DNA from 2 places in the Pseudoalteromonas sp. GW168-MNA-CIBAN-0100 genome. Region 2 is predicted to be linked to the other one. Evidence: riboswitches for the same ligand, from Rfam matches in the RefSeq annotation. Region 2 holds a riboswitch; the other holds the start of a gene.

Region 1 (10,582 bases), on a different contig from region 2:
GCTTGAATAAATAGTAATTGTTTTTCTTCGCCAAATATATCAGGGCTTCCAACATAGACTATTTCTAAATAGCGATCTTTTGCATCACGGCGGTTTTTAGGTAACTCTTCTTTAAATGGCTCTAAGCCATGTTGAGTCACTTTAATTTTAGGATGAATTTCAGAGTTTACAATCACTAAATCATGCTTTTTATCTTTATGTATTATGGTGTTTCGACCACTTTTTAAAAAGGCTCTCTCTTGACTCATTTTTCTTTCCTACAGTCGCAGCTTAATTATTAATTTGCGACGCTATAAACTGACTAGGCTCGCGCTTCCACTTATTTAAGTTAGCACTAAATGCCCAGATATCTCTATCTAACACACTGGCTGGTAATAATAAATCGTAACCGGTTAACAGTTGAAGGTGCTTAGTCCTGTTAGCAAACATAGCTATAAGACCAGTATAGCTTATCCCTTTATGGGATGTGTAATGTGTATCTTCTATTAGCCATTCTGATGGGCAATTGCCATTTTTGCAATGTTTTTGAACAACTTGCATAAATAAATTACGCTGCTCTATTAATAATTTCCCTGCAATTCGAGGCGCTATGCTTGTTAAAAAGTCATCTATGTCGTTTACCTTTATACCAACCGCATTTAATTCTAAGTAATCAAAGCCATCTTCTACTTTGGGTATACCACTGTGATTAAAGTTACTATGAGGCATACACCAAGCTCCGTACTTATGGTAATAAACGAGCTCAGACTCATTTAATATAAGGCTATGATATGGCTCTTGAGTTTTTAAATATCCAATAAAAATAGCGGCAATACACAAGCTCACTAAAAATATTTCAAGTATGCTAATCTCACCCGGCCTCAGTAAATTAAACAACATAATGAAAACTAAACCAATTGCACCTGCAACAAGCACTTCAATTGCGTTTCGCGCACCTTGTGCCCGAAACTTAATGACATTGTTAGATTTATCCATATTGGTAAAACACCATATAAAAAACAAGCATAATAACAGCCCAAATTATGACCTTTCTTGTTGTTATACATAAGTTACAGGTGGTTTTAAATTTCATACATTACCGCTTTTTCCTCAACAAAATAGGAACAATGAATAAATCTTATTTACTTTTACGCTTAACGCACAAATTTATGAGACACATAACCGTCTTTTCCCGGTCTTATTTCGTACAATACTTACAATTCATTTTCAGGTATGAAATCAATGTACTCAAGACAATCAGGTAAAGCACTTTTTCCATTTATTATTACGTTACTTCTAATATTTAGCGTTTATTTATATCTACCCGCTAGCCACGGCGAACAGGCCGATTTATCACAAATGTCTACTCAAGTAACAGCTCATACTGTTACTTCTCAGGAAAACGCAGTGATGATAGAAGCGATCGGTAGCGCGCGTGCAAACCAAGCAATCTATATAAAAAGTGCGCAAAACGATTATGTCACAGATATATATTTTAAAGACGGCGACTTAGTCAGTAAAGGACAAAAGTTAGTACAGTTACAGAGCCAACAAGAACAGCTTGCCGTTAAAGAGCTTGGCATTAACTTACGTGAAGAACAACGTCAATTAGATCGCCTAACCGAACTTTCACGCTCGCAATCAACGGCAAAGTCGTTACTTGAAGAGCAGTTATCTCGTGTTGATGCAACAGAGGCCCAACTAGAAAGCGCTAAAACTAAATTAAACGAAATGACTATTAGTGCGCCCTTTTCAGGCCTGTTAGGTAAGCGTGAAATATCAATAGGTGCTTACGTAAGTAATACAACAATAATCACAACACTTGATGATATTAGTATTATTAAAGTTGACTTTAAAGTACCTGAAAAATATTTAGCACAATTAAATATGGGCATGAAAGTGCTTACGCAAAACGATGCCTACCCAGGACAAACATTTAACGGCAAGGTAACGCATATTAGCTCGCGTATTGATTCGGTTACTCGCAGTGTTGAAGTAACAGCAAGTTTTGCCAATAAATCAGGATTACTTCGCCCTGGTATGTTACTAAATACAGCACTTGAGCTAAGCAGCAACCAAGCTTTAATGGTGCCAGAAAAAGCGGTTATACCTTTGCAAGACAAACACTTTGTTTTTCAAATTCAAGATGGGATAGCTAATAAAATTGAAGTGCATGTTGCTAGCAGAAATAATGGCTGGGTTGCTATCGACGAAGGCCTAACTGATGGCGAGCAAATTGTTACTGAGGGGCTAATAAAAATTCGCTCTGGAAGTAAAGTAAGCGTAAAGGGGTAATACGTGAAAATTACAGATACTAGCGTCAAGCGCCCCGTTTTTGCCATTGTAATTAATTTACTGCTTCTTACTTTTGGACTGGTTGCGTTTACTATGCTGCCACTTCGTGAATACCCGGATATTGAAACGCCGATTGTAAATATCAGCACTGAATACACAGGTGCTTCTGCCGAAATTATAGAAACCAAAATAACGCAAATAATAGAAAATCGAATTTCAGGTATTGAAGGCATCAAAAGTATTAACTCTTCGAGCCGTAATGGGCGCTCAAACATTACCATTGAGTTTGATATTAACCGCGACATAGATGCAGCATCTAACGATGTACGCGAACGTGTAGCACGTGCACTTGATAGTTTGCCTGATCAGGTACGCCCGCCAGAAGTATCTAAATCAAATAGTGATGAAAGCCCAATCGCCTGGTTTGTATTAAACAGCGAAACAATGGACTCGTTACAGCTCTCTGATTACGCGCAGCGTTTTATTGTTGACCGCTTAGCCGTAGTAGATGGTGTATCTAACGTACGTATTGGTGGTGAGCGCCAATACGCCATGAAAATTTGGCTTAACCGCCAAGCAATGGCCGCACGGGGTATTACCTCAAGCGATATAGAAAACACACTTCGTACAGAAAACGTTGAGTTACCGGCTGGCGAAATAGAATCTATAGATCGTGACTTTACCGTGCGTACTGCCCGTAGTTATAAAGATCAGCGCGATTTTAAAAACCTGGTAATTAAACGTGGTGATGAAGGTTACTTAGTACGTTTAGGTGAAGTTGCCGATGTACGTTTAGAAGCTGCCGATGACGAAAGCTTATTTCGTGGTAACGGGCGTAATATGATTGGCTTAGGTATTGTAAAACAAGCTAAAGCAAACACACTTACCGTAGTAGATAACGCACGCAGTGAACTTGAAAAAATCAAACGCAACCTACCTCAAGGCACTACAATTCAAGACAGCTACGATTCGTCTGTATTTATTAAAGAGTCTATTAATGAAGTTTACAGCACACTTGCCATCTCTATGGGTTTAGTCGTACTCGTTATATTTTTGTTTTTAGGCAATATACGAGCAACGCTTATCCCTGCGGTCACCGTACCGGTCGCACTTGTTGGTAGCTTTATGTTTTTATTGGCAATGGGCTACTCAATTAACTTACTCACTTTACTTGCCTTAGTACTGGCCATTGGTTTAGTAGTAGATGATGCCATTGTAATGCTTGAAAACATTCACCGCCGTATTGAACTGGGTGAGCCGCCGTTACTAGCTGCATTTAGAGGCGCGCGTGAAGTAGGTTTTGCTATAGTAGCAACCACTCTTGTACTAATATCGGTGTTTGTGCCATTAGTATTTATGGATGGCCGTATAGGTGCATTATTTACTGAGTTTGCTATGGCGGTAAGTGCTGCCGTATTTTTCTCAAGTGTTACAGCACTGACTCTCGCACCAGCCTTGTGCTCTAAAGTACTTAAAGTATCAGACAAACCAAATAAATTTAGCCAATGGATGGACCGCCAGTTTACTAAAATTGAAGTAAGTTACCGTAATTCACTCTCCACCAACATAACCCGTAAATGGGGTTTAATGGTGAGCTTATTATTAGCTGGCTTTGTTAGTTACTCGTTGTTTTTACAAGTTCCTTCTGAGCTAACGCCAAAAGAAGATCGTGGCACGTTCTTTATTATGATGAGCGGCCCTGAGGGCGCAAGTTACGAAAATAACGCCGCTAATATGGCTAAAATTGAAGAGCGCTTAATGCCTTACTCGCAAGCCGGTGAGCTAAGTCGCGTACTTGTTCGAGTGCCTGGCTGGGGTGGCAGCGGCGGTGTTGCGATTGTGGGTATGGCCGATTGGGATAAACGCAAACGCTCAACCTGGGAAGTAATGGACGAAATAAGCGGTAAAATGCAAGAAGTTACCGATGTTCGTGCATTTGCCATTATGCGCCGTGGTATTGGTGGTGGTGGCTCATCTCGCCCAATTGAGTTTGTACTGCAAGGTAATGATTACGCTCAACTGGCCGATTGGCGTGACCGTATAATAAAGCGTGCTGAGCAAAACCCTGGTTTAGTAAGAATCGATCATGATTACAAAGAAACCTTCCCACAGTTTTTAGTTAGCATAGATAAAAACAAAGCTGCCGATTTAGGCGTTTCGGTATCTGATGTAGGCCGTACACTAGAAACAATGCTTGGCCAGCGCCGTGTTACGACCTTTATTGACCGCGGTGAAGAATACGATGTGATTTTAAAAGGGACAAAAGAAGATTTTACCAATCCTACTGATATTTCAAATATATACCTTAAATCACGAAGCGGTGAACTAGTTCCACTTGATAGCCTTATCAGCTTAAAAGAAGAAGCAACAGCATCGCGCTTAAACCGCTACAACCGTATGCGCGCAATTACATTAAGCGCCAACTTAGCCGACGGTTATACCCTTGAGCAAGCGCTTAACTTTTTAAACGAAGTAGCCGCGCAAGAAAACGATATAGATGGCGCAGTAGATTACAAAGGTGAGTCGCAGCTTTATTACGAAGGCGCATCAGCGATGACCTACGTATTTATACTTGCACTCACCGTTACCTTTTTAGTGCTTGCTGCGCAGTTTGAAAGCTTTATGCACCCATTTGTAATTATGCTTACCGTACCGCTTGGTTTAATGGGCGCTATGTTTGGGCTTTGGGCTACAGGACTGACCTTAAATATTTACAGCCAAATAGGTATTGTTATGCTCATAGGCTTAAGTGCTAAAAATGGTATTTTGATTGTGGAATTTACTAACCAATTACGCGATAAAGGCGTTGAGTTTAGTGAAGCAATACTACAGGCAGCTACCCAGCGCCTTCGCCCAATAATAATGACCTCACTTACAACCGTTATGAGCTCTGTTCCCTTGGTTTTTGCTTCAGGCCCCGGTGCCGAAAGCCGTATGGTAATTGGTGTAGTTGTGTTTACAGGGGTTATTGTATCTACTCTGCTGACTCTTTTTGTTGTACCTGCTGCGTATTATGCTCTATCGAAAAATACACAATCACCTGAGTTTTTACAACAAAAGCTGAATAAACAAGCTGCTGAAAAGCCTTTCGAAGAGATCTAATCTCTTTATTGCGCCGTAACCTTGTTGTTGCGGCGCATACAATTTATGCTCGCCTTTAAACTCCATATACATTTTAGGAATACTTATGAGCTCAACAACGCAAGTAGCAACATTTGGTGGCGGCTGTTTTTGGTGTATAGATGCAGCATTTAGACGTGTAAATGGCGTATTAGATGTGAGTTCTGGCTATACCGGTGGCGAAACCGACACCCCAACCTATAATTCTGTATGCTCTGGCACAACCGGGCACGCTGAGGTTGTTAAAATTGAATTTGATACCACTGTAGTTAGCTTTGAAACACTGCTAGCAATGTTTTTCACTTTGCATGATGCAACACAATTGAATCGCCAAGGTAACGATATAGGCACACAGTATAGAAGCGTTGTTTACTATCACGATGAAGCTCAACTAAAGCAAACCAATGAAATGATAGCTCAACTGCAAAGCCATGTGAGTGAGCCAATTGTGACAGAAGTCAGCCCTGCCACTACGTATTATCCAGCAGAGCATTATCATCAAGATTACTATAACGAAAACCCACAGCAGGGCTACTGTAGTATTTTAATAGCACCTAAATTACATAAGTTTGAAACCGTATTTAAAGAGTTCTTAGCTGACTAGCTAATTTGAGTAGTTAAATTGATTAGTTAAATTGATTAGTTAAACTTAGCTACACATTAAAAAGCCCGATATAAGTCGGGCTTTTTAATATTAATAGATACCGTTAAAACTGGTAGCTTGCGCCTGCAAAAAAGCGACGCTCTGGCGTGTTGTAGTAATACACTTGACCCGTTGTAAAATCAGTATTTGAATCAACAGCGTTATACTCTTTATCAAATAAGTTTTCTACACGAAGCGAAACTTCAATATGCTCATTTACTTGATAATTACCCGCTAAGTTCCAAAGCGTGTATGACCCTAAACGCGTCACAGCACCTTGTCGGTCGCTACGGTATTGCATGTCTAAGCTTGCATCAAAAGCACCAAACTGTTTTGCAAGTTCCCAGTTAAAAGTACGTTTAGCAACATTACGTAACTCTGCGCCCGTTTCTTCGTCTTCTGCACTTAAATAAGTAAAGTTAAGGTTGCTATCAAAACCAAAAAACTGCTGAGATAAGCTAAATTCAACCCCTTCATAACGTGCTTCATCGATATTAGCTAATGCAAAGTTTGCATCGTAATCAATTTTATCTTCTATATCGTTTCTAAAAATTGCAACATCAACTTGCGCAATATCAAAGTCCACACTCAAACCTAACTCACGGTTTACTGATTTTTCAGGCTGTAAATCAGGGTTACCATAAAGTGGGAAATATAAATCGTTAAATGTAGGGGCTTTAAAGCCAGTACTTTGGTTTATACGAAATGTTGCATCTTCAGATAAATGATAACCTGCAGCTGCGGTATACGTTGTTTCGTCGCCAAATTGCTCGTCGTCATCTTGGCGAACAGTTAAATTAGCTAATACTTTATCTGCATCGTAGTAAGCACCTACAAACACAGCAAGTACATCTCGGCTGTCTTCAACAAATAGTTGCGAACTATGAGATACATCATCGTTGTACCAATTGATACCACCACTAATGTTAAGCTCATCAGATAATAGGTATTGGCCGTTATAATCAATTTGTGTGCGTTTAGTTATAAAAGTACTTGTTGTTGGTCCAACTGAAAAATCAACATATGTATTGTCTGAATCATCCGTTGCTAGCGCTAAATCAATACTGTGCGTTTGGTTAGTGTAGTTTTTACTCCAACCTGCAGAAAGCTGATAGTTTTTAAAATCATCTCGTTCAATCGTACTGTCGGCTGGGCTAAAGCGACTGTCGTAATCTGCATAGCCTTCACTGTATTGGCCTAAAAACTTAAAGTCGCCGTAATGTGCATCGGTGTAGTTTATTTTAAAACCAAGGTTTTTATTTTCATAGCCATCTTCATCTGGTGCTACGCCTTGCAGTGCATCAAAGTTATCTGTTTTTTCAAAGCCTGCGTTAAATGCTGTTGTTATATCATCTGATTTTACAGAGCCTGCAACTTGATAATTTTGATAAGAGTCAGAACCAAATGTAGCGCTTAGGGATAAGTTATCCGACTCACGCGTAATAATATTAATAACACCAGCGAGTGCATCAGAGCCATAAACAGCCGCGCGAGAGCCCTTAATAATTTCAATGCGTTCAATACTATTTAAAGGGACATTATTTAATGCTTTTTGACCAAGTGTTGCTGAGCCTGTACGTACACCGTCAATCAAAATTAGCGTATCGCCAGAGCCAGTACCACGAAGTGACACACCTGTATTTTGGCCAAAACCACCGTTTGGATTAACCTGAAAACCAACTCGCGTGCTTAATAAGGTTGGTAAATCGCGTACGTTGCTTGCTTCTATTTCTGCACGCTCAATAACATTTACACTTGCTAAAACGTCATTGATTGATTGCTCAAATTTATTAGCTGTAACGGTTATTTTTTCAATTGATTGCTCTGCGCCAGACACAGAAAATGAAAGCGCAGCAGAAATAGCAACGCCTAAAGTTGTTTTGTTTAACATGATGTCCCCTACCTTTGCCCACCGCAAAGATTTAAGTAAGTAAGATTGCATCAAGGCCGGTCTCCGGACTCAGTAAGCACATCAAAATATGCAATACTTTACCGTTGCGGGGGCAGTGTTGGGCTTGTAGTCATCATGAAAACGCACCAACTTCCCGATTATCCTGCTAAAAAAATCATTACATGAAGTGGCTAGCAAGCACCTTGAAAATATGTCGCTATTGTGAGTATTTTGTTTACAAATGTCAATGGACGTCTATACAGCTAAAAACCTTTAAAATGCAGTTAGGGGCTAGTATAGTTTGAAGAAACGCCATATTTATCAAGTAGCTTCTGAAGTTGTATTTGTGCAGTAGGTAAGCTTAGTATTTCATCCATTTTATTACTAGTGATCTTATTTGATTTAGAGTTAACTAAAAAGTGCGTTTTATAAACGGCATCTGGTACGTTACTTTTATAGAGTAAATCCATATTAAAAGTATTTTTATTTTTAAAATATTGGTAAGCAATATTATTTAAAACACCTACTTCCGCGCGCTTTAATAGCAGCATTTTAACCACATTGAATTCATCAATGGTTAAACTTACCTGATGTTCCTCACTTAAAAATTCGGCATCTGTATTAAATCCAGCAAATTGATACGAGTACCCCAATACCCCAACCTTTGTTAATGACGTAATGTCGTCAAAGTAAGCTTGCTCATTTGTATTTTCTTTAAGCGTATAAAGCTCATTTTTGGTAATGGTATAAAATTCGGTTTTTTTAATATTCTCTTGCGCTGATTGTGGTATCCATTGCAGTGCCATTAAAAATAAAACATCAAAATTATTTTTTTCAACTGACAAAGCAAGCCTTTTTACAGGTAGAGACTTAAGTACGAAATTAAACTCCTGCTGTGCGCCGTTTAAAATCTTAATAAACTCAGGAGCAAAACCCTGCTTTTTTTGCGCATTAATAATAATGGGAAAGTAGCCATCTTCAACCAGTACATCAATATCAACTGTTTTTGATAAGCTTGGTTTGGTAAATGTAAGCAAAACAAATAACAAAAATAATTGATGACGTTTCATTTTAATACCTTCTAGTGTGAAGTACTTAATTGCATGTGATTAAATATAATAGCTTAAATATCAAAAAGAAGATTAATACATACGGGAGTATCTAGGCAGCAAAGAGGGATAATAGTGAGATATTTAAAAAGAGTAAGTAGCTTCAATCTGTCTGTAAGTATAAACAGATTAAAGCATGCTTAATTTAAAACTATTTATTAATTAATCGCGGAAATTTTTAAACTGAAAAGGCTGACCTAACTCAGCACTGCGCACTACTTGCATAGCCTCTTGAAGATCGTCACGTTTTTTACCCGTTACACGTACTTCTTCGCCTTGGATAGCAGCTTGAACTTTAACTTTAGAGTCTTTAATGGCTTTAACTACTTTTTTAGCCATGTCCTTTTCGATACCCTGCTTTAAGCCAACGTTACGAAATACATTTTTACCTGCACGGGTAATATCTTGAAGCTCTAAGCTTGATACATCCATACCACGCTTAGATATTTTGTTAGCTAAAATATCAAATAATTGCATAACCTGAGAGTCTGCTTCAGCTTTAAGCTTAATTGTTTTGTCATTTAGCTCAATAGATGCATCAACGCCTCTAAAGTCAAAGCGAGTCTCTAGCTCACGATTTGCATTATCAACTGCGTTTTTAGCTTCGTTCATTTCTACTTCAGATACAATATCAAATGAAGGCATTGGTTTGCTCCTAACTATTTAATCTTAATTTTATGTGGTAATTATAACGCTAAAATTATAAATCTTTACATTTTTCTGCATCTTGTTCAGGTGCGATATTAAATTAGTTTGATATACTTGCGCCTCTTTTTTAAGCGATTTTAGGATTTGTCGTGACAAGGCGTGTTTATCAAGCAATTTTTTTAATCAGCATAGTAGCTTTTACCTTTTTATTTGCCAAAGAAATAAAAGGTGGCGTTGTAAATTTATTTCCTCATGTTGATAAAGTGGCCCATTTTGGGATTTTTTTTATACTAGCCATAATAATGGATAAAGCGTTTAAGCTTCCTTTATATGCGCAAATACTTTTATTGGCAGGTTATGGCGCCTCTATAGAAATAATGCAAGACGCACTTCCATATAGGCAAGCATCACTCGGTGATTTTTTTGCTGATTTTGCAGGTGCCGCAAGCTACTTTTTACTTAGAGTAATTTTTACACCTCGAAAAAAGAACCCATATGGCTAATATTTTAATTGTCGGCGATGGTGCTATTGGCTTGTTACTTAGTCATTTTCTAAGTGCGTCGCATAATGTCAGTGTTTTAACTCGCAAAAGCCCAACAAATACCCGCTTTTATAGTCGAGGAAAGGGTGCATCTAAAAAAATTGACGCACAATTTATTTCATTAAATCAGCTAAATAAAGCGGCTGAATTTGATGTTGTTTTATTTACCGTTAAAGCCTTTCAAGTACTTGATGCATTTACGCAAATAAAGCCGTTTTTACCAAATCATTGCTCTGTTGTACTTTCGCATAACGGAATGGGTAATGTTGATGAGGTAAATAGCCAGCTAAGCACTCACCAAGCACTCTACTTTTTAACGACAAGCATAGCGGGCTTTAAATCAAACCAATACATT
Region 2 (10,582 bases):
CTTCACTTGGGTAGTCGGCGTAATCAACCGTGCCCACAATATTATCGCCCGCCCCTATGGCAAATAGGTTTTCGACTATATGTGGTGCAAGCGCGATTATTCGCAGTTTTTTAGAATCATTAACCTGCTCTGCAAGTGCACTGCCCGATACACTAAAAAGCAGTAGCCCAATAAAAAACGCTTTAAACATTAGTAATCAAACCCTTCGAGCGCTTTTATGCCTGAGTCGAATGCGTGTTTTACATTACGCACTTCGCTTACTGTGTCGGCAAGGTCGGTTAAAGTACGATGCGCTGCACGCCCTGTAATAATAACTGACTGCATTGGTGGGCGGTTATTAAGCGCCGTTACTACTTCATCTAAATCAACGTAGCCGTAGGTCACCATATACGTAAGCTCATCGAGTAATACTAAATCAATACTGCTATCAGCAAGCATGCGTTTTGACTCTTGCCATGTTGCTTGGGCGGCTGCGGTATCGGCTTCTTTATTTTGTGTATCCCAGGTAAAACCGGTGTTCATTACAACAAACTCAACACCTGCACCTTGTAATAAATTACGCTCGCCACATTCCCACGTACCTTTAATATATTGGCAAACAGCCGCTTTTTTACCATGCCCTACGCAACGTGCTACAACGCCAAAGCCCGAAGTTGATTTACCTTTACCGTTACCGGTAATTACCTGAAAAATACCTTTTACATCTTGCGCGGCTGCAACACGTGCATCCACTTGTTCTTTTACTTTTTGTTGGCGCTGCTGGTGCTTATCATTGTTTTGTTCAGTCATTATTGTGCCCTTCATAAATCGAGATAATTTGCTGTATGTTTAAATGCGTTTCACACATGGTTGCTAATCGTTCTAACTGCTGCTCACGGTGAGCGGCAATACTAATTGGGTTAATTGAGGCGCTTGGTTTTACCCATTTTAAAATTTGCGATGTAGCATCGGCTTCATCAAATAAACCATGTAAATAGGTGCCCGCAATGGCGTTATCATCACTAATAAAGCCATCAAACGTAAAACCATGTGGGTGGTTTTCATCAAAGGTTAAAAATGGCTTATCAAGCGCTGCACCTTGGCTAATTCCTGCATGTATTTCGTAACCACTACAGGGTGTTTGTTGGTTATTTAAAAGCAGTGTAGCGGTTATTTTAGTTAATACTTTTTGCGCTGTCAGCGTGGTTTCAAAGTCGCATAGAGCAAGCCCATTCACTTGTTTTAATGACGATTCAATACCATCGGGATCGTTGAGCGTATTGCCTAGCATTTGCATACCGCCACAAATACCAAGTACTTTGCCACCGTAGCGTAAGTGGCGTTTAATTTGAGTGTCCCAACCTTCATTTTTCAAAAAATTTAAATCACCCAGCACATTTTTACTGCCTGGGAGAATTATCAGATCAACATCTGGGATCGTTTGGGTATGGCGCACATAATTTATATTAATGTTTGGGTGCAAACGCAGTGCATCAAAATCGGTGTGGTTACTAATGTGGGGAACAAGTAGCACTGCAATATTAATTGTGGCGTTGGTTACGTTATTATCAATTGCGACGGCGTCTTCAGCGTCAAGCGCGAGGTCGTGCAAATAAGGTAATACGCCAAGTACGGGTTTGTTTGTATATTTTTCAAGCCAATCTAGCCCGCCTTGCAGCAAACTTATATCGCCTCTAAAGCGGTTTATAACAAAGCCTTTTACGCGCGATTGTTCTGACTCGCTTAACAACGCAAGTGTACCTACCAAATGTGCAAACACACCACCTTTATCAATATCGGCAATAATAATGACAGGGCAATCTACCTCTTCGGCGTAACCCATATTGGCAATATCGTTTTCACGCAGGTTTATTTCAGCAGGACTCCCCGCTCCTTCAACAAGGAGTAAATCAAAGCGTTTAGCTAAGCGGTTATGTGAGGTAATTACTGCATCCATCGCCACTTTTTTATAGTCGTGATATTTGCCCGCTTCCATATTGCTAATGGCTTTTCCGTGAATAATCACTTGTGCGCCCGTATCGCTATTAGGTTTAAGTAAAATAGGATTAAAGTCTATTTCGGGCTCTACTTTAGCCGCTATTGCTTGCAAAGCTTGCGCACGACCAATTTCGCCGCCATCTTTTGTTACTGCGCTATTAAGTGCCATATTTTGTGGTTTAAAAGGCGCAACCTTTACCCCTCGCTTAGCAAATACCCTGCAAAGGGCTGCAACTAGGGTACTTTTACCTGCGTCGGAAGTAGTGCCTTGCACCATTAAGGTTTTCATGGAATTACACCCTTCGCTTTCTAAAAAACAATAAACTTAAAAAGAACACGCTACCAATAGCAGCAGTAATAACGCCTACGGGTAACTCTTGGTTTTTTAGCAAGGAGCGCGAAAGTACATCAACCCACACCATAAATGTACCGCCCACTAAGCTGGTTACTAGCAATCCCGCGATGGTGCCTTGGGAGATAAAAAAGCGCACAATGTGCGGTACCATTAATCCTACAAACCCAATACCACCACACATAGCCACCAGCACAGCGGTAATTAATGAGCTCAAAACTAGCATAAGTATTCTAAAGCGCTGGACCCTAACACCTAATGTAATTGCGCTTTCATCGCCAAGTAACATGGCATTGAGCTGCCTTCTATAGCTCAGCATTACAAACGTACACAATGTAATTACCAATAAAGGTAACCAAAGCGTAGCCCACTGCGCACGAGCAAAGCTGCCCAGTGTCCAAAATAAAATAGCGGCTACCGCCTGAGGGTCGCTCCAATAAAGCAACAAGCTGGTAAACGCACTAAATAAAAACGACAGAGCAACACCAGCTAATAGCATTGATTCTACCTGTGCACTTTGCTGCCTACCTGCAATAAGTATTAATAAACTCATAGCGAGTAAGCTGCCCAGCAGTGCTGCTGCCGATAGCATAAAGCCTGCGCTAATGCCTGCTAGCGCCATAAGTAACACCACGCCAAATGAGGCACCCGACGATATACCAAATAAGTAAGGATCGGCTAAAGGGTTGCGCGTTACCGTTTGTAAAATAAGCCCCGCAATTGCTAAGCCGGAGCCTGCTAAAAAGGCGAGTAATGTGCGTGGCATTCTTAGCTCGTAAATAATACGCGTATTAAAAGACGCATCATTTGAGAGTAAAAAACTATTAAGTACGTCTTGAAGTGAGGTTTCTGCTGCACCAAAACTAAGTGCTGCAAATAAGCTAAATAAAGCAGCTGCAGCACTTATAAATAGCGCAAGTGAGTGGCGAGTATTAACTGCGCTCATATTATTTGTAACCATAAAAGTAAGTGATATGAGGGATGCTATTTCCCGACTTCGATATTTGCGGGTGATTATTTACTTGGGCGCAGACACCAAAAACCTCGCCTAGCATGTTTTCGGTTAATACCTCACTTGGCGTGCCTGTATGTGTAATTTCACCATTTTTAATAACCACTAGTTCATCGCACATTGCAGAGGCTAAGTTTAAATCATGAAACGATGCAAATACCGTTACACCCAACGATTTAGCAAGCTCCATAACCTGTATTTGGTATCTAACATCTAAATGGCTAGTTGGCTCGTCCATTATTAACAGTTGAGGTTGCTGGACTATGGCGCGGGCTATCAAGGCACGTTGCTTTTCACCGCCCGAAAGTGACTCAAAGCTTTGCTCACTATGATCTACCAACCCGACTGTATTGATTGCTTGAATGATTTTTTGTTTATCAATGTTAGTTATTGAGCTAAATAGCGATTTATGAGGCGTTAGCCCAAGCGCAATAACATCAAATACGCTTAAGTTAAATTGCGACGGGGTTTCTTGTAAAACAACCGCTACTTTTTTTGCGTACTCATCGCTTTTTAGCTGCCAAATGTCGGTGTTGTTAAACTCTACAATGCCATCACTAGGTTTATTAAAACGATATAGACAACGCAATAAACTCGATTTACCTGCGCCATTAGGTCCAATTAAACCAACAAATTTACCTGTAGTTATTTTAAGGTTTATTTTTTTGAGGATCGTTTTATTGCCAATACCCCACGATACGTTTTTAACGTTTAGTAATGGTATATTTAATGGCGTTTGAGTGTGCAATAGTCAGTCCTAGATAGGGTTAAACTCACCAAAAATGCGATAAAAATACTAATGCACTACAAGAAAAAATGAGTAAACCCGCTCGTTAAAAGAATTCATACCAATTACATTAAATTAGTGATTTATTATAGCGACAAATAAATAGCTTAATAACAAGGCGGAAATTATGACATATAGTTGTTATCACTAATTGCTCCCTGCATTGCTCTGCATCCATGCAGTCGTATATCAATAATTTTTAACTAAGTTAGTAAGTTATTTAATTCGCTAGAAAGATCATGTTTTTAATAAAATTGGTATTATACCATTTGTATCTGACTTACAGCTCAGCTGCTTACAGTTGCGGGAACAGTCGAGGACTCGCACCTCATTCCAAATGAAGCTCTATTATGGGCGGCTAAGTAAATAATTTAAAGCAAAAAAAACCGCACTCAAAAGAGCGCGGTTAAAAAGGGAGTGTTTTAACTAATCGTTAAAACTTGTATTCCATACCTAAGCCTACGTAGTCTTGGTCAACGTTGTTGTCCATATCGAAGCTTGAATAAAAACCAAATACTTTAATATTTTTATTTAATTTGTGATCAAGACCAACTGAAATTGCTGACTTATCGTCGCTGTCGTCAAAGTCCATATCTTGGTATTGCACTTTAAATGTGTTGTTACCCATGCTGTAAGCAGCATTTAGCAAGTAACCATCCGCTTCTGCGCTGCCATCTACTGCTTCTTGTGTTTGGTACATTGCGCCCAATTTAAAGTTTTCAACTTTACCTTGGATTGATGCACGCACTACATCATAGCCATTTACTTCGCTATCGGCTGCAATAGAGGCGTATACCGCGCTCTTTTTAAGTGCCACGTCACCGTATGTCACCGCCATTGAATAGCCGTTATCAGCGTCTACATCGTCTTCAGCTACAAAAGTAGCAAGTACTTTAAAGCCTTCGTATGAGTTTGATGAATAACTAACTGTATTTCCTAAGCGGTTTTCACCTTTAAATACATTTTTAATGTCGCCTTCAAGATCGTTAAATAAATCTAACTTACCTTGAGATTGTTTAAGCGCAGTATCGTTACGACCAATAACCACTTGGCCAAACGCACCTTTTAAACCAACGTATTGGTTACGCGCAGAAATATTGTCGTCGTTATCGCCTTTTGAATCAGCATCAGACACATCCACTTGAAACTCAAACTTATATACCGCTTCTAAACTATCATTTATTTTTTCAGAACCTTTAACACCAAGACGAGATGCATTACTTTTTATCTCAGTAAAAGACCCTTCGCCATCATCAGATGATTGCACTGTTACATTCGCCTTACCGTAAATGTCTACATCAGCAAGTGCATTAAAAGATAAACCACTTAATAGTGCTAAGCATAAGCTCGATTTTACAAATTTCATGTTATTTCCTTGGATAATCACAAAAGACTAATTTTTAAAACTGCTGCATTTTGTCACCGCTAAATGACAGTAATATTACAATGGAAATATTAATGTCTTTTTTTATTAATAAAAATGCATTAAATGTGAAATCAAAATAACATGAAAGCTTAATAAACGGCCGAACTTACTTACCTTGCTTTAATGACAAGCTTGGCGTCATTTGCGAAAGTAAATTAACTAAGGTTTCTATTAGCTCTTTTTGCTCGTTGTCTCTGTGATACGCAATAAATACGTCTCTTGAGGTGTTTTCTACCCCTTTAACATGAAACAACTCACCTTTTTCTAAATGCCCTTCTACCAATACTTGAGGTATAAACGCACTGCCGCCACATTGCAGTATTAAATCAAGTGCAATACGTCCTGTGCTAGTTCTAAAATAAGGAGGGGTTTTTCCAGTAAACTGGCGTGCATGCCAAAGTGAGAAAGTAGTTCCCCAATCAACATATACATACTGATTATCAAAAAAGTTTTCGTTCGTTGCAGTGTCGTATCCGCTTACTGGAATGATTGGCAACTCACAGATTCGCTCTACTACTAACTCGTCTACTTTTGGTGGATCAAACAATATTGCCAAATCAAGCGTGCGTTCTAATAACAGCCGAGTGCTTTCTTGTTGTGCTTTAACTTCTGCGACTAATGACACGCCCGGCATCGCCGATACAATATTTGTTATACCAAACTGTAAAAAAGCATCCCAAATATTAGGCGTTCCTGCTAAGCTAATTTGCTTATGCATATTGTCGGCAAGTGCAACATCGACTTTGGCCCGCTGCATGCCCGTAATAATCATTTGTGCATGGGGTAATAAACGCTCGCCAGGTGCTGTAAGTTGAATGTTATTACGCTGGCGAATAAACAAATTAACACCAAGTCCTTGCTCTAATTGGCGAATTCTAAAGCTCACTGCAGACTGCGTAATATAAAGGTTTTCGGCCGCTTTACCAAAGTGACGCGTACGCACTACCTCAACGAATGTTTTTAATAAATCGATATCCAATTTTTTATCCTCACGATAAAAATAATTTGTTTAATAAATTGCCAAACTTGCATCATACTCCAGCTAATTACTAAGGTATGAGGATAAAGCTATGAGCAATAACATTTCATTACTACGCCAAGCATTTGTTAGCCAACGTCAATTTTATGATGATCAAAACTTTCCACGAGGCTTTAGCCGCAGCGGAAACTTCACCTTATTAGAAGCCAGCATACTTGAACAACACGGAGTTGTTTTAAAAGGCTTATACAGTAAAACAATTGAGCCGCAAAACGAACACCAAGAACAGTTTGTAGCAGTCGTAACTGGCTCACAAGAACCTACCAACCCAATCGAACGAGCTTGGGTAAAATACTTAAAACTAACGACTTGCAAAACTAAGTTTCATACTTTATTTGGCCGCTCAAAAATGTCAGGGCCGGCACCGATTAGCCAAGAGTATTATTCAGAAGCGGATAATCTGTAAGTACTTAAGTTATTTGCTTTTTTGCGTTTTAACAGTTACAACTTGTATAAGCAAATATTTTTGCAAAATATAAACAGGGTTGTTCCGTGACGCGAAAAATACTAATAGTTGAAGATACACCTGCAATGGCGCGAGTGCAAAAGCACATCGCGCTTAAGGCTGGTTATGAAGTTGATATAGCTGAGTCATTAGCGCAAACAAAAGAGCTTATAAGTAAAAATAGCTATTTTTGCGCTGTAGTTGACTTCATATTACCTGATGCCCCATCTGGTGAAGCTGTACCTTGTACTATTAATGCAGACATTCCAACTATTGTAATGACGGGCAATATTGATAAAAAAACTCGCGACACTGTAGAAAAATACCCAATCATCGATTACATCATTAAAGAAAACAAACAAGCATACCAATACCTCGAAAAACAATTGCATCGCTTACCCCGCAACGAAAATGTAAAAGTACTGGTTGTTGATGACTCTAAATCGACTCGCCGATACATTTGCAGCCTATTAGTTCGTCACAAATATCAAATTATTGAAGCACAAGACGGAAAAGAAGCATTAAAAATGCTCGAAAATTCACCCGACATTTCAGTCATCATTACTGATAACGAAATGCCAAACATGAATGGTGATGAGTTATGTAGCGAAATTCGCCGCTTATATAGCAACGACGAAAAAGCCATTATTGGTATTTCGGGCTCTGACTATGTAGGGCTTTCTAGTTTATTTTTAAAAAATGGCGCAAACGATTATTTACATAAACCTTTTAATAGCGAAGAGTTTTACTGCAGGCTTAGTCAAAACGTCGATATGTTAGAACTTATAGCCACTATAAGGCGACAAGCCAACACGGATTATTTAACCAATTTACCAAATCGTCGTTACTTTTTTGAAGAAGCTGAAAAATCATTAAAGCAAATAAAACATACTAAAGGTGATGGTGCTTTAGCTATGCTTGATATTGATCACTTTAAATCAATTAACGATACATACGGGCACGATGTTGGCGACGAAGTATTAAAAGGACTCTCTATTTGCTTTAGTAAATATTTTAAAAAGTATTTAGTAGCCCGCTTAGGTGGTGAAGAGTTTGCCGTTTACTTTGCAAATGCGGATAAACAAGAAGCACTAAAAAGACTTGAAGGTTTTAGGTACTTTATAGAAATGAATAGCCAGGAGTTTAGTAAAGCTAAAATAAAATTCACCATTTCTATTGGTTTTGCAAACGGGCCTGTTTATCAAATTGATGAATTATTAAAACAGGCCGACTTAAAGCTTTACGACGCTAAAGAATCTGGTCGTAATAAAGTAGTTAGCTAGCAGCTCTATTAGCTTAATTATACTTCTGCGGCTGTAATAGCCGCTTTTTTACGTTTGCGCGATTGATGGTAAGAGTCCCAACTAAAAATAGCCAGTGCACTCCAAATACATGCAAATGTTACTACACGCTCTGCATCAAACACTTCACCATAAAACACCACAGCTAGTATAAACATTAGGCTTGGCCCAATATACTGAAAAAAGCCTAATGTAGTGTATTGCAAACGCTTAGCGGCGCCAGTAAAACACAGCAGTGGTAATGTAGTTACAATACCTGCACTAATCAGTAATGCATTAGTATGCCAATCGTTAGCTGGCAGGCTTGATGTTGCAGAAGGTGCCATTAACCACCAATAAATGAGTGCAACAGGCAGTAATATAAGTGCTTCAAGCAAAATGCCTGGCAAGGCTTCAACGGGTAGTTTTTTACGTAACAAACCATAAAGCGCAAACGATATAGCTAATGAAAATGCCACTACCGGAAACGAGCCAAAACTAATTAGCTGCAGCACAACACCGGTAAAGGCAAGTGCCACTGCTACACCTTGAAACTTACGCAGGCGTTCACCTAAAAAGAGCATACCCAGTAATACATTTAAAAGAGGGTTTATGTAATAGCCCAAACTCGCATCAAGCATATGGTTATTATTTATAGCCCATATAAATAAACCCCAGTTAAACCCTAGTAATGTTGAGGTAATAACAAGCATAAGCAAAAGCTTAGGCTGAACAATAATGCGTTTAACTTTATCCCAATACTTTAAAACACTTACTACTAGCACTAAAAATACAACCGACCAAACAACCCGATGCATTAAAATTTCAAAGGCAGAAACATGCTGAATTAACTTAAAATATATTGGCGCAAGGCCCCACATAAAAAAAGCAAGACAAGCAAAAATAGCACCTTTACGCTGCTCAGTATCAATCGACATAATAAACACTTAGTGATTTAAAAGGCCGCTAGTTTACTTCCCATACACGTTTTATCCAACTAAATACGTGCCTGTCCCAAAAGCAATTTGAACAGACTGCTCGTTATGTAATTCCATTCGACAAACACACACTTTATTACCTGAGCGAATAAGTGTGGCACTCGCTGTAAAGCTCTCTCCTTTACCAGGGCGCAAATAATCGGTGCGCAAGTCGATAGTCCCAAGCGTGGCTAATTTTGTTTGCACACTTCCTATATCTAAATCGGTGAGCTTATCAATCACGCTTGCTGCAGCGAGCATACCGCCTACATTATCAAGTACGGCTGAAATAACACCACCGTGCAGTATTTTTTGCGCAGGGTTACCAATGAGTACATCCTGCCACGGAAACGTAATTTTGGCCTGTTCAGGGCTCAACGACTCAACCGATATTTGTAAAAACTGGTTAAACGGCATGCCATTTACAAATAATGCGCCCACTTGTTCAATTAACATTTCTTTATTCATTATTATTCTCTATGTTTAAACTGGTACGATGAGTAAAGCATAACTTAAGCAAAACTACGAGGCTCTAGTTAAATCATTTACTTAGCAACCTAACTTTAAGAAAGCAGATCTATCTTAATAAGCGGTTTCAACACTACCAGAGTTTAATTTACTTACAATAGAGTTGAAGTTAATACCAATTAGCTTAATTAAGTGATCTATCTGGAGGTAAGAAAATAGTGTCTATAACAAGGCAAAAAACTCGTTATTTAGTTGTTCTATATCAGAAATTTTCAACGCAGCTAGCGTCAGATTTGATCCCTCAAATTGATTAAGTAGTATTGCGGATTGGTATAAGTAACTCAGCTAAAGACATCTCACTAAAAAACCACTAAAATACCCGCCAATGAATACATCAACACCACCTTCTAGCACCCTTGTGCGTAAACCCGAAACTGTCCTCAAACAAGTGTTTGGCTACAGTGAATTTCGCGACGGCCAAAAAACAGTTATTGATGCTGCTATTAACGGCCAAGACTCGCTTGTATTGCTCCCTACTGGCGGCGGAAAATCGGTTTGCTATCAAATACCCGCTTTAGTACTCGAAGGCGTAACTATTGTTATATCTCCGCTCATATCGCTAATGCAAGATCAGGTAAGTCAACTTCAAGCACTTGGGGTTAAAGCCGCTTACGTAAATAACAGCTTAGCGCGAGAAGAGCAGCAATTGGTGTATCAACAGCTTCATCAGGGGCAAATTAAGCTTTTATATGTGGCACCTGAAAAAGTATTACAACGCGAATTTTTAGAGCGTTTATCGCATTTAAATGTAAGCTTATT

What was found. A riboswitch is a leader RNA that binds a small molecule or an ion and turns the genes downstream of it on or off. The one in region 2 is predicted to bind cobalamin.
Region 1: another riboswitch for cobalamin. It lies ahead of AAEY62_RS05970 (TonB-dependent receptor domain-containing protein); the one in region 2 lies ahead of AAEY62_RS07970 (ABC transporter ATP-binding protein).

The regions. Positions count from the first base shown of each region.
Region 1 is NZ_JBEOOL010000007.1:83,667-94,248, reverse strand. It holds gene AAEY62_RS05995 (hypothetical protein) at 1-248, opposite strand, end outside; gene AAEY62_RS05990 (DUF2982 domain-containing protein) at 271-975, opposite strand; gene AAEY62_RS05985 (efflux RND transporter periplasmic adaptor subunit) at 1,222-2,274, shown strand; gene AAEY62_RS05980 (efflux RND transporter permease subunit) at 2,278-5,376, shown strand; gene msrA (peptide-methionine (S)-S-oxide reductase MsrA) at 5,462-5,998, shown strand; gene AAEY62_RS05970 (TonB-dependent receptor domain-containing protein) at 6,102-7,928, opposite strand; cobalamin riboswitch at 7,966-8,149, opposite strand; gene AAEY62_RS05965 (transporter substrate-binding domain-containing protein) at 8,213-8,998, opposite strand; gene AAEY62_RS05960 (YajQ family cyclic di-GMP-binding protein) at 9,200-9,682, opposite strand; gene AAEY62_RS05955 (VanZ family protein) at 9,835-10,188, shown strand; gene AAEY62_RS05950 (ketopantoate reductase family protein) at 10,181-10,582, shown strand, end outside.
Region 2 is NZ_JBEOOL010000010.1:19,858-30,439, forward strand. It holds gene AAEY62_RS07950 (cobalamin-binding protein) at 1-190, opposite strand, end outside; gene cobO (cob(I)yrinic acid a,c-diamide adenosyltransferase) at 190-789, opposite strand; gene AAEY62_RS07960 (cobyric acid synthase) at 782-2,266, opposite strand; gene AAEY62_RS07965 (FecCD family ABC transporter permease) at 2,271-3,275, opposite strand; gene AAEY62_RS07970 (ABC transporter ATP-binding protein) at 3,277-4,089, opposite strand; cobalamin riboswitch at 4,378-4,527, opposite strand; gene AAEY62_RS07975 (porin) at 4,562-5,494, opposite strand; gene AAEY62_RS07980 (LysR family transcriptional regulator) at 5,661-6,533, opposite strand; gene AAEY62_RS07985 (MaoP family protein) at 6,625-6,999, shown strand; gene AAEY62_RS07990 (response regulator) at 7,086-8,321, shown strand; gene rarD (EamA family transporter RarD) at 8,339-9,256, opposite strand; gene AAEY62_RS08000 (thioesterase family protein) at 9,308-9,763, opposite strand; gene recQ (DNA helicase RecQ) at 10,149-10,582, shown strand, end outside.